DNA from 3 places in the Streptomyces sp. NPDC043861 genome. Region 2 is predicted to be linked to each of the others. Evidence: predicted binding sites of a transcription regulator. Region 2 holds the regulator's gene; each other region holds the start of a gene.

Region 1 (4,131 bases), on a different contig from region 2:
GGCGCCGTGGAGGACGTGACCGACGAGCAGATCGTGGATGCGATCAAGCTGCTGGCCCGCACGGAGGGCATCTTCACGGAGACCGCCGGCGGGACGACCCTCGGTGTGGCGAAGAAGCTGATCGAGGCGGGTGTCATCGACCCCTCCCTCACGACCGTCGTCGTCAACACGGGTGACGGCCTCAAGACCCTCGACGCGGTGGCCCCCACGGCGGGTATGTCCGCAGTCATCCGCCCCAACCTGGACTCCTTCCGAGAGGCTGGTCTCGCATGAGCGTCAACGTCCGCATCCCCACCATCCTCCGCACCTATACCGGCGGCCAGGCCGAGGTCCCGGCGCAAGGTGCGACCCTCGCCGAGGTCATCGCCGACCTGGAGAAGAACCACACGGGCATCGCCGCCCGCGTCCTGGACGACCAGGGCAAGCTGCGCCGCTTCGTGAACGTGTACGTCAACGACGACGACGTCCGCTTCGAGCAGGGCCTGGAGACGGCGACGCCGGACGGTGCCGGGGTTTCGATCATCCCCGCCGTCGCCGGCGGCTGCTGACTCCGGATCGACTGCGGGCCGACTCCGGGCCGGCCTCGGACCCACCCGTACCGGTTACGCTGCGCTACCTGAATTGCCCCCTCCGCAAGCTAAGCGGAGGGGGCAATTCTGTGTGGTTGAGCGCGGTAGAGTTGGGAAGTCCCCTCCGCTGCGTGTGCCAGACGCATATACGAATGCGTCCGCACACGATGAGAAACAGCCAAAGTGTTCGAGCGTATTGCGCGTTAAGTGCGCTTTGTCCGGCCTGACTTGCCCGGCAATGCTCGGAATCCTTCCCTTTGCCCGTTCGGGCGTGCCCAGATTTCTCGTCCGATTGACCTGTTGCAGACGGCAGTTGGACAGATACATTCAGCCGCGGTCGACGCGTTCCGGTACACACTCTTGGCGGTCTCCGCGATGCCCCCTGGGGGTAAGGAAACTCTCCGTGAGTGAGATCCGAAGTGAGTTCTGACCCGGGTCCGCGAAGTGCGGTCCTGTGCAAGGGCCAGTAATAGGGGAGTTAGGCATGGCTCAGGGCACCGTCAAGTGGTTCAACGCGGAGAAGGGGTACGGCTTCATCGCGGTCGACGGTGGTGCGGATGTTTTCGTCCACTACAGCGCGATCCAGATGGACGGTTACCGCACCCTGGAGGAGGGTCAGCGGGTCGAGTTCGAGATCTCGCAGGGCCAGAAGGGGCCGCAGGCGGACATGGTCCGCGTAGCCGGCTGAGCGCCGACTGACTGCAGCGACATGACGGAGGGCCCGTACCTAGGGGGTGCGGGCCCTCCGCCGTGTCCGGGTTTCTCCGGCCGCGACCGCTCCCGGCCGTCACCCGCGCCCACCGTTCGCCGGGGCTTCTTCCGAGGCGCCGCTCCCGCCCGTCACCCGGCCGCCGCGACCTCGCCGAGGTCCTCGAAGCCGCTTGCACTCGAGGGGGTCGAGTGCTAATCATTGGCGTTAGCACTCTACGAGTGAGAGTGACAACTAAGGACCGGGTCGGTGAGGCCCGCAGGCCTCGTGGGGCCAGGAACCACAAGGCATGCAGGCCGTCCGTCGCGGGCGCCAACGCGGTCCGGAGCAATCCTCCCCCGTGGCCTGCTGCGCGGGGGGACCCCCAAGTCCGGGAGGACCACTTCACATGGCCAAGATCATCGCGTTCGACGAGGAGGCACGGCGCGGTCTCGAGCGCGGGATGAACCAGCTCGCCGACGCCGTCAAGGTCACCCTTGGCCCCAAGGGCCGGAACGTCGTCCTCGAGAAGAAGTGGGGCGCCCCCACGATCACCAACGATGGTGTCTCCATCGCCAAGGAGATCGAGCTCGAGGACCCGTACGAGAAGATCGGCGCCGAGCTGGTCAAGGAAGTCGCCAAGAAGACGGACGACGTCGCCGGTGACGGTACGACCACCGCGACCGTTCTCGCCCAGGCGCTCGTCCGCGAGGGCCTGCGCAACGTGGCGGCCGGTGCCAACCCGATGGCCCTGAAGCGCGGTATCGAGAAGGCCGTCGAGGCCGTCTCCGGTGCGCTGCTCGACCAGGCCAAGGAGGTCGAGACCAAGGAGCAGATCGCTTCCACCGCCTCCATCTCCGCCGCCGACACCCAGATCGGCGAGCTCATCGCCGAGGCCATGGACAAGGTCGGCAAGGAAGGCGTCATCACCGTCGAGGAGTCCCAGACCTTCGGTCTGGAGCTGGAGCTCACCGAGGGTATGCGCTTCGACAAGGGCTACATCTCGGCGTACTTCGCCACCGACATGGAGCGTATGGAGGCCTCGCTGGAGGACCCGTACATCCTGATCGTCAACTCCAAGATCTCCTCCGTGAAGGACCTGCTCCCGCTGCTGGAGAAGGTCATGCAGTCGGGCAAGCCGCTGCTGATCATCGCCGAGGACGTCGAGGGCGAGGCCCTGTCGACCCTGGTCGTCAACAAGATCCGTGGCACCTTCAAGTCCGTTGCCGTCAAGGCCCCGGGCTTCGGTGACCGCCGCAAGGCCATGCTGGGCGACATCGCCATCCTCACCGGTGGCACGGTCATCTCCGAGGAGGTCGGCCTCAAGCTCGAGAACGCGGGCCTGGACCTGCTGGGCCGCGCCCGCAAGGTCGTCATCACCAAGGACGAGACCACGATCGTCGACGGTGCCGGTGACAGCGACCAGGTTGCCGGTCGCGTCAACCAGATCCGTGCCGAGATCGAGAACTCCGACTCGGACTACGACCGCGAGAAGCTCCAGGAGCGCCTCGCGAAGCTGGCCGGCGGCGTGGCCGTCATCAAGGCCGGTGCCGCGACCGAGGTCGAGCTCAAGGAGCGCAAGCACCGCATCGAGGACGCCGTTCGCAACGCGAAGGCGGCCGTCGAGGAGGGCATCGTCGCCGGTGGTGGCGTGGCGCTCATCCAGGCCTCCGCTGTCTTCGAGAAGCTGGAGCTCGACGGCGACGAGGCGACCGGTGCCGCCGCTGTGAAGCTGGCCCTGGAGGCCCCGCTGAAGCAGATCGCGGTCAACGCCGGCCTCGAGGGCGGCGTCGTCGTGGAGAAGGTGCGCAACCTGACCGTGGGTCACGGCCTCAACGCCGCGACCGGCGAGTACGTCGACATGATCGCCGAGGGCATCATCGACCCGGCCAAGGTGACGCGCTCCGCGCTGCAGAACGCCGCGTCGATCGCCGCGCTGTTCCTCACCACCGAGGCCGTCATCGCCGACAAGCCGGAGAAGGCCGCTGCGGCCGCTCCGGGCGGCATGCCGGGCGGTGACATGGACTTCTGATCGACCTCTGGTTGATCAACCGTCCTGAAGACCGAGGGCGGCACCCCCACTCCCAGGGGGTGCCGCCCTCGGGCGTTCCGTCGTCTTCGCTGCCGGGTGGTGCCGATGGACCGAAGCGGCACTGCTCAGGCAGTTCGGCGCGCAGTGCAGGCAGTTCGGCGCGGCATCGTGGCCCTCGGGCACCGTGGGTTCCGCAGTGGATACCGAAACCGGCTGAGGGCTGTTCACGCACGGCCGAAGGTAGCCGGATGTCCTTCTTCGGCCGAGTTCACCCCCGGGGGCCGCGCTGCGAGCCGAGCGGCACACAGGGCGGCGGCTGCCCACCCTCCTGCAGCGACAGCGTGAACCACGTCGTCTTGCCGTCGTCCGCCGGGCGCACACCCCAGCTGCCGGCCAGTGTGTCGACGAGGATGAGCCCCCGCCCGGACTCGTCGTCCGCCGCGGCCAGCCGCGGCTGCGGCGGATGGTGGCTGTGGTCGCTCACCTCGACCGTCAGTTCGGTGCTGGTGCGCCGGATCCGCAGCCGCACCGGTCCCTGCCCGTGCCGGATGGCGTTCGTGACCACCTCGGAGGCCAGCAGCTGGGCGTCGTCGGTGAGCTGGGCGCAGTCCCACTCGACGAGGCACTTGGCGAGGAACGCCCGGGCCTCCGACACGGAGGCCGGGGCGGCGGCCAGCTCCGTCTCCGCCACGGCCAGCGGAGCCGCGGGGAGCTGGGCGAGGAGAAGCGTCACATCGTCGTGGTGATGCTCGGTGGCCGGCAGGACGGACGTCAGCACCCGGTCGGTCACCCCTTCCAGGTCGGGCGCGGCGGCGAAAGCGTCGTCGAGGGCCTCGATGAGC
Region 2 (4,131 bases):
GCGGCCAGGTCCGGGCAGGAAGCGCCGCCGGCCATGGGGGCCTGCACGATCGGGTGACGACAGAGATCGGTCAGCGCGGAGGACATGCCCGCATGGTGCCATGTCCCGGCGCCCCGGCCGAATCCCCCCTTCCGCGCGGGGATGCGCACAGGGGACCCGGACACATGGCGAAAACGTGTGCGGAGGCTGGTCGATGTGCTGGGCCATCGCTGACGGCTCGGCACACGAGCCTGCCGTGCGGCTCCGGCACCGGCCCCTCATGCCGGCAGGGCGGGGTGAACCCCGCCCTGCTCACACCGCGGCCCGGGTCCTTCGGGCCCGGTGGTGATCCCTCACCTGCCGTTGAACGCGTCCTTCAGACGGGAGAACAGGCCCTGCTGTCCCGGCTGGAACTGCCCCACCGGCCGCTCCTCACCGCGCAGCTTCGCCAGCTCCCGAAGCAGCCTCTCCTGCTCCGGATCCAGCTTCGACGGTGTCTGGACCTCGACGTGGACGATGAGGTCGCCCCGGCCGCCGCCCCGCAGATGCGTGACACCGCGGCCGTGCAGCGGAATCGACTGGCCCGACTGCGTACCGGGCCGGATGTCGACCTCTTCCACCCCGTCCAGCGTCTCCAGCGGCACCTTCGTGCCGAGTGCTCCCGCCGTCATGGGGATCGTCACCGTGCAGTGCAGATCGTCGCCGCGCCGCTGGAACACCGGGTGCGGCAGCTCGTGGATCTCGACGTACAGGTCACCGGCGGGACCGCCGCCGGGCCCGACCTCGCCCTCGCCCGCGAGCTGGATGCGGGTGCCGTTGTCGACACCGGCGGGGATCTTCACGGTCAGGGTCCGGCGGGAACGCACACGACCGTCGCCCGCGCACTCCGGGCACGGGGTCGGGACCACGGTCCCGAAGCCCTGACACTGCGGGCACGGACGCGAGGTCATGACCTGGCCGAGGAAGGACCTGGTGACCTGCGACACCTCACCGCGGCCGCGGCACATGTCGCACGTCTGGGCGGACGTACCCGGCGCGGCACCCTCGCCCGAACACGTCGTACACACGACGGCCGTGTCGACCTGGATGTCCTTCGTCGTACCGAAGGCCGCCTCGCTGAGCTCGATCTCCAGCCGGATCATCGCGTCCTGCCCACGCCGCGTCCGCGACCTGGGCCCGCGCTGGGACGCCGTACCGAAGAAGGCGTCCATGATGTCCGAGAAGTTCCCGAAGCCGCCCGCGCCGAAGCCGCCGGCACCGCCGCCGGACGAGGACAGCGGGTCGCCACCGAGGTCGTAGACCTGCTTCTTCTGCGGGTCCGACAGCACCTCGTAGGCGGCGTTGATCTCCTTGAAGCGCTCCTGCGTCTTCGGGTCCGGATTCACGTCCGGGTGAAGCTCCCGCGCCAGCCGCCGGAAAGCCTTCTTGATCTCGTCCTGAGATGCGTCGCGGCGTACGCCGAGTACGGCGTAGTAGTCCGTGGCCACTTACGACTCCGCCAGGATCTGTCCGACGTAACGTGCCACTGCGCGTACCGCTCCCATCGTTCCGGGGTAGTCCATGCGGGTCGGTCCGACCACGCCGAGTTTGGCGACTGCCTCGCCGCCCGAACCGTAGCCGACAGCGACCACGGACGTGGAGTTGAGGCCCTCGTGGGCGTTCTCGTGCCCGATGCGCACGGTCATGCCCGAGTCCTTGGCCTCGCCGAGCAGCTTCAGCAGCACGACCTGCTCCTCCAGCGCCTCCAGCACGGGCCGGATCGTCAGAGGGAAGTCATGGCCGAAGCGCGTCAGATTTGCGGTGCCGCCGATCATCAGCCGCTCCTCGGTCTCCTCCACGAGCGTCTCGAGGAGGGTCGAGAGCACCGTCGAGACCGTGCCCCGGTCGTCCGGCTCGAACGACTCGGGAAGGTCCTGCACCAGCTGCGGCACATCCGCGAAGCGCCGGCCCACCACCCGGCTGTTCAGCCGGGCGCGCAGGTCGGCCAGTGAGGTCTCGCCGAACGGTGCCGGGCAGTCCACGTGCCGCTGCTCGACCCGCCCGGTGTCCGTGATCAGCACGAGCATCAGCCTCGCCGGGGCGAGTGCCAGCAGCTCCACGTGCCGCACGGTCGAACGGGTCAGCGACGGGTACTGGACGACAGCCACCTGCCGGGTCAGCTGCGCGAGCAGCCGCACCGTGCGGGCCACCACGTCGTCGAGGTCGACCGCACCGTCGAGGAAGTTCTGGATCGCACGCCGCTCGGGCGACGACAGCGGCTTGACGCCGGCCAGCCTGTCGACGAACAGGCGATAGCCCTTGTCCGTCGGGATCCGGCCGGCGCTGGTGTGGGGCTGGGCGATGAACCCCTCCTCCTCCAGCACCGCCATGTCGTTGCGCACGGTGGCCGGCGAGACGCCGAGCTTGTGCCGCTCGGTGAGGGCCTTGGAACCGACGGGTTCCTCCGTGCCCACATAGTCCTGGACGATGGCGCGCAGGACCTCGAGCCTGCGTTCGCTGAGCATCGTGCGCACCTCCAGCTGTGGTTCATCGGCGGGTCCGTCGGTGTGGCCTGGCACTCACCACGTCGGAGTGCCAGCGGTCTCCCGGCCAGTGTACGGCCGGTGGGTACGCCACTAGCAAGGGCGGCCGGACGGCGAACCGGTCACGGTGCCGCCCCGGGAACCGGCGGGACGTCCTGGTCCATCGGGGATAGCGTCGCCGTATGGACGTCGGTTGGGAAGACTTCGGGTGGGAGCGGCTCGCGGACGGAGTGGGGCGCCGGCGGCTGCCCGTTTGGGACGCCACGGTCGGGGTGGTGGCCGGTGACGACTCGGTGCTCCTGTACGACACGGGCGCCACGCTGCGCGAGGGGGCCGAGATCCGCACCCAGGTCCAGTCCCTCCTCGGTGGCCGGCGTGTGACGCATATCGCTCTCAGCCATCCGCACTTCGACCACGTTCTCGGCACGGCTGCGTTCTCGGGAGTACGTGTGTACGGCGCGGTGGGCGTCGACCAGCTGCTCGTGCAGGCCCGGGACGCGCTGCGGGACAGTGCCGTCGCCCACGGCGTGACGCCCTCCGACGCCGCACAGGCAACGGATGTGCTGGTGCCGCCGCAGCATGTCGTCAGCGGCGAGTGGACCCTGGATCTCGGTGGCCGCCAGGTCCTGCTGGCCAATGTCGGACCCGGCCACTCGGGGCACGACCTGGCCGTCCTGGTGCCCCGGACGGCCTCGGAGCCGGAGATCGTCTTCTGCGGCGACCTGGTCGAGGAGTCGGGCGACCCCCAGGCCGGCCGGGACGCGATCCCCTCCCGCTGGCCGGCCGCCCTGGACCGGCTGCTCGCGCTGGGCGGGGACGACGCGGTGTACGTGCCCGGGCACGGCGCGACGGTGGACGCCGCTTTCGTACGCGCCCAACGCGATGAGCTGGCCCGGCGGTTCGGGGTGTCGTAGCGTCTGCCCAATGCGCAGCTACAGCCCTGACCTGACCCCTCCCTGGAAGAAGCCGGCCCCGGCGCCGGAGGTACCGGCCGAGCCCGAGCTGGTCGTCGAGGAGGTCACCACGGGCTTCTGCGGAGCGGTGATCCGCTGCGAGGCGGGAACGGTGACGCTGGAGGACCGCTTCGGCAAGCACCGGGTGTTCCCGCTCGAGCCGCGCGGCTTCCTGCTGGAGGGCAGGGTCGTCACCCTGGTCCGTCCCTCGGCGGCTCCGGTTCGGCCCACGCGCACGGCCTCCGGCTCGGTCGCGGTGCCCGGCGCACGCGCCCGGGTCGCCCGGGCGGGCCGCATCTACGTGGAGGGCCGCCACGACGCGGAGCTGGTCGAGAAGGTCTGGGGCGACGACCTCCGCATCGAGGGTGTGGTCGTCGAGTACCTGGAGGGCATCGACGACCTCCCGGCCGTCGTGGCGGACTTCGCACCGACCGCCGATGCCCGCCTGGGTGTGCTGGTCGACCATCTCGTGCCGGGCTCCAAGGAGTCCCGTATCGCCGCGTCCGCCACGGACCCGCATGTGCTGGTGGTCGGTCACCCGTACATCGACGTCTGGGAGGCGGTGAAGCCGTCATCGCTCGGCATCGCCGCCTGGCCGTCCGTGCCCCACGGCCAGGACTGGAAGACGGGCGTCTGCCGTGCCCTGGGCTGGCCTTTGAACACGGGCGCGGCATGGC
Region 3 (4,131 bases), on a different contig from region 2:
TAGAGATCGCCACGCACCCGCGCGTCAGGAGGCGGGCAGCCCGACACGGCACGGGGAAGGGCCCCTGTTCCCTCTCCGGGAACGGGGGCCCTTCCGTGCACGCGGCTCAGCGGGTGTACGCGCCGCCGAGCGGGAGTGCGTCCGCTCAGTGGGAGTGGCCGTGGCCGTGGCCCGCCTCCGCCGGCTCCTCTTCCTTCTTCTCCACCACGAGGGTCTCGGTGGTGAGCAGCAGGGAGGCGATCGACGCGGCGTTCTCCAGCGCGGAGCGCGTGACCTTGACCGGGTCGATGACGCCGGCCTTCACCAGGTCGCCGTACTCACCGGTCGCGGCGTTGAAGCCGTTGCCCTTCTCCAGCTCCGCCACCTTGGCGGTGATGACGTAGCCCTCGAGGCCGGCGTTCTCGGCGATCCAGCGCAGCGGCTCGACGGCGGCGCGGCGGACGACCGCGACACCGGTGGCCTCGTCGCCCTCCTTGCCGAGGTTGCCGTCCAGCACCTTCACGGCGTGGACGAGCGCGGAGCCACCACCGGAGACGATGCCCTCCTCGACCGCGGCGCGGGTCGCGGAGATGGCGTCCTCCAGACGGTGCTTCTTCTCCTTCAGCTCCACCTCGGTGGCTGCGCCGACCTTGATCACACACACGCCGCCGGCCAGCTTCGCAAGACGCTCCTGGAGCTTCTCGCGGTCCCAGTCGGAGTCCGTGGACTCGATCTCGGCCTTGATCTGGTTGACGCGACCGACGACGTCCTCGTGGCTGCCGCCACCGTCGACGATGGTGGTGTCGTCCTTGGAGACGGTCACGCGGCGGGCGCTGCCCAGCACGTCCAGACCGGCCTGGTCGAGCTTGAGGCCGACCTCCTCGGCGATGACGGTGGCACCGGTGAGGGTGGCCATGTCCTGCAGCATCGCCTTGCGGCGGTCACCGAAACCGGGGGCCTTGACCGCGACCGCGTTGAAGGTGCCGCGGATCTTGTTCACGACGAGGGTCGAGAGGGCCTCGCCCTCGACGTCCTCGGCGATGATCAGCAGCGGCTTGGAGCTGCCGGCCTGGATGACCTTCTCCAGCAGCGGCAGCAGGTCCTGGATCGAGGAGATCTTGCCCTGGTTGATCAGGATGTACGGGTCGTCGAGGACGGCCTCCATACGCTCCTGGTCGGTCACCATGTACGGCGACAGGTAGCCCTTGTCGAAGGCCATGCCCTCGGTGAAGTCCAGCTCCAGACCGAAGGTGTTGGACTCCTCGACGGTGATGACACCGTCCTTGCCGACCTTGTCCATCGCCTCGGCGATGAGCTCGCCGACCTGCTGGTCCTGGGCGGACAGCGCGGCGACGGCCGCGATGTCGGACTTCTCCTCGATCGGACGCGCGGTGGCGATCAGCTCGTCGGAGACGGCCTTGACCGCGGCGTCGATGCCCTTCTTCAGGGCGGCCGGGGAGGCACCGGCGGCGACGTTGCGCAGACCCTCGCGGACCAGGGCCTGGGCGAGCACGGTGGCGGTGGTGGTGCCGTCACCTGCGATGTCGTTGGTCTTGGTCGCCACCTCCTTCACCAGCTGGGCACCGAGGTTCTCGTACGGGTCCTCGATCTCGACCTCGCGGGCGATCGTGACACCGTCGTTGGTGATGGTGGGGGCGCCGAACTTCTTGTCGATCACGACGTTGCGGCCCTTGGGGCCGATCGTCACCTTGACCGTGTCGGCGAGCTTGTTGACGCCGCGCTCAAGGGCGCGACGGGCGTCCTCGTCGAACTTCAGGATCTTCGCCATGGAGCTTCTCAAGTCCTCTCAAAACGAACCGCGCCCCGGGCCACCCGGCTTCTTACGACGCGGGGGCCAGGGGCGCAGCTCAAGCAAATCTGCCTGGTACGGAGTCTTCCGGGAATCGCTCCCCGGTTACCCCCGACCTACTTCTCGACGATCGCGAGCACGTCGCGGGCCGAGAGGACGAGGTACTCCTCGCCGTTGTACTTCACCTCGGTGCCGCCGTACTTGCTGTAGAGCACGACATCGCCGGTCTTGACGTCGAGCGGCAGGCGCTCGCCGTTCTCGAAGCGACCCGGGCCCACGGCCAGGACGACGCCCTCCTGGGGCTTCTCCTTGGCAGTGTCCGGAATGACCAGGCCAGAGGCCGTGGTCTGCTCGGCGTCGAGCGGCTGGACCACAATGCGGTCCTCGAGCGGCTTGATGGCAACCTTGGAGCTGGTGGTCGTCACGATCCGACCTCCCCCTTCGGAGATCTCACGGGGTTTACTGTCTGAGGTGGCGACCAGGTCGATCCGTCGTCGCGGGTGCCGGACCTGCCCGTCGCTGTGTTGGCACTCTCCGGTGGGGAGTGCCAGACCCGAGACTATGACTGCGATTAGCACTCGGTCAAGCGGAGTGCCAATCCGCCCGGTGTGGCGGTTCGATCTCGATCCGGACAACGACCGAACACCGAAGCGTGTTCCGCGCATGCGCACGAAGGGCCGGACCCGACGGACGGTCCCGGCCGGGACGGAACGCTGCACAGACGCGCACGGACGGGCAACATGGCGCGCGGACGGGCAACACGGCGCCGCGGGCGGGTGCAGGGGCGCCGCGGGCGGGTGCAGGACGCCCCCCCGACGGCGGCGAAGGGTGCACCGGCCCTCGATCACCCCGGGGCACGGGCCGGCGCGGGCGTCTCACACGTAGTCCTCCAGCCGGGCCACGGCATACCCCCTGCCCGTGACGACCTTCATGACGTTGCGGATCATGTCGGCCATGCTGCCCTTCCACTGCTCCTCGCCGCGGAAGTGAGTGAGGATGATGTCCCCCGGATGCAGATCCCGGTCCCACTCACGCCACTCCATGTGATCCGGGAACGCCTCCGCGGCCCAGAGCGGTACGGCCTTCACCCCGCACGACTTCGCGGCCCTGAGCGTGTCCCTGTCGTAGTTGCCGTACGGCGGGCGGAAGAGCGGCGGGCGCTTCCCGAACCGCTTCTCCATCCTCGACTGCTGCCCGCAGATCTCCTTCTTCTGCTGCCGGTACGAAAGCGCGGGCAGATAGCGGTGGTTGAGGGTGTGGTTCTGCAGCGCGACACCCCGGTCCTGCATCTCCTCGAAGTAGTGGTAGTCGTCACGCACGAGGTAGTCGCTGAGGAAGGCGGTGTACGGGATGCCCAGGTCGCTCATCATCTCCAGCAGCTCGGGATCCTTCTCTGCCCCGTCGTCGATCGTCAGGAAGACGATCTTCTCCTTCGTCGGCACCCTGGTGAAGACGGGGGGCAGGCCGTCGCCGTCGTGGACCTCGAAGCCCTTGCGGAAGGTGATCCTCGGCTTCCTGGCCGGCGGCGGGGGCGCGGTCAGCGGGGTCCTCCTGAGCCCCCAGCGCCTGGCGGCCGCGACCCGTGCGGCATGCGTCTTCTTCGTACGTTCCACGTAGGCGCCGAGCGCACCCGCGGGACCGGCGGGCTTCTGCTGGCCGTGCGCGGGCCTGGGGTGCCGCGCACCCCCGGTACCGGGCGACTCGGCCACACAGCCCGACACGATCGCGGCGACGAGCAGGGCGGTCAGCAGCAGGGGCCGACTACGCCCCCTTCTTCGCATTTTTTCCTTTTGTCGCACTGTCTGCATGGCGCCGCATCCTGTCAGCGCCACTCCCCCACAGGGCTCCGACACCGCCGCCCGGCGCGCACGGTCCCCCGCCTGGCCGACAATGGCCGGGTGAACGATCACGTCCTCTTCCCGCTCCTCGCACCTCTGCTCACCGCCGAGGGGCAGGCCCTGCTCGCCGCACTCCGCGACCACGACCCGGCGCAGGAGCTGGCCCTCGCGACCCGGCTGCGCCGCGAGCACCCGGCCGAGCTGGTCTCGGCAGCGCTCACCCAGGCGCGGCTGCGGCAGCGGGCAGTGGCCAAGTTCGGGGCGGAGGACGCTTTCCGGATGTACTTCACGCCGCACGGGATCGAGCAGGCCACACGGGCGTCGGTCGCCGCCTACCGGGCCCGGCGCTTCCGGGACCTCGGCCCGGCCGGGGTCACCGATCTGTGCTGCGGCATCGGCGGCGATGCGATCGCGTTCGCACGCGAGGGCTTCACCGTGCAGGCCGTCGACCGGGACCCGCTGACCGCCGAGACCGCTCTGCTCAATGTGCACACGGTGGTGGAG

What was found. The regulator HrcA, encoded in region 2, represses chaperone genes, less so after heat shock. The targets are predictions, from matches to a motif close to TTNGCACTCNGNNNNNCNGAGTGCNAA.
Region 1: a site for HrcA is predicted at 1,486-1,512, ahead of groL (chaperonin GroEL). Genes of this name have one in related genera too.
Region 3: a site for HrcA is predicted at 2,361-2,387, ahead of groES (co-chaperone GroES). Genes of this name have one in related genera too.

The regions. Positions count from the first base shown of each region.
Region 1 is NZ_JBWKDP010000004.1:124,133-128,263, forward strand. It holds gene thrC (threonine synthase) at 1-273, shown strand, start outside; gene AC068D_RS11420 (MoaD/ThiS family protein) at 270-548, shown strand; gene AC068D_RS11425 (cold-shock protein) at 1,054-1,257, shown strand; gene groL (chaperonin GroEL) at 1,667-3,289, shown strand; gene AC068D_RS11435 (PAS domain S-box protein) at 3,558-4,131, opposite strand, start outside.
Region 2 is NZ_JBWKDP010000002.1:427,853-431,983, forward strand. It holds gene AC068D_RS06490 (nitronate monooxygenase) at 1-86, opposite strand, end outside; gene dnaJ (molecular chaperone DnaJ) at 333-1,466, opposite strand; gene hrcA (heat-inducible transcriptional repressor HrcA) at 1,467-2,483, opposite strand; gene AC068D_RS06505 (MBL fold metallo-hydrolase) at 2,684-3,415, shown strand; gene AC068D_RS06510 (DUF3097 domain-containing protein) at 3,426-4,131, shown strand, end outside.
Region 3 is NZ_JBWKDP010000006.1:164,805-168,935, forward strand. It holds gene AC068D_RS16490 (ester cyclase) at 1-3, shown strand, start outside; gene groL (chaperonin GroEL) at 146-1,768, opposite strand; gene groES (co-chaperone GroES) at 1,906-2,214, opposite strand; gene AC068D_RS16505 (polysaccharide deacetylase family protein) at 2,665-3,597, opposite strand; gene AC068D_RS16510 (class I SAM-dependent methyltransferase) at 3,688-4,131, shown strand, end outside.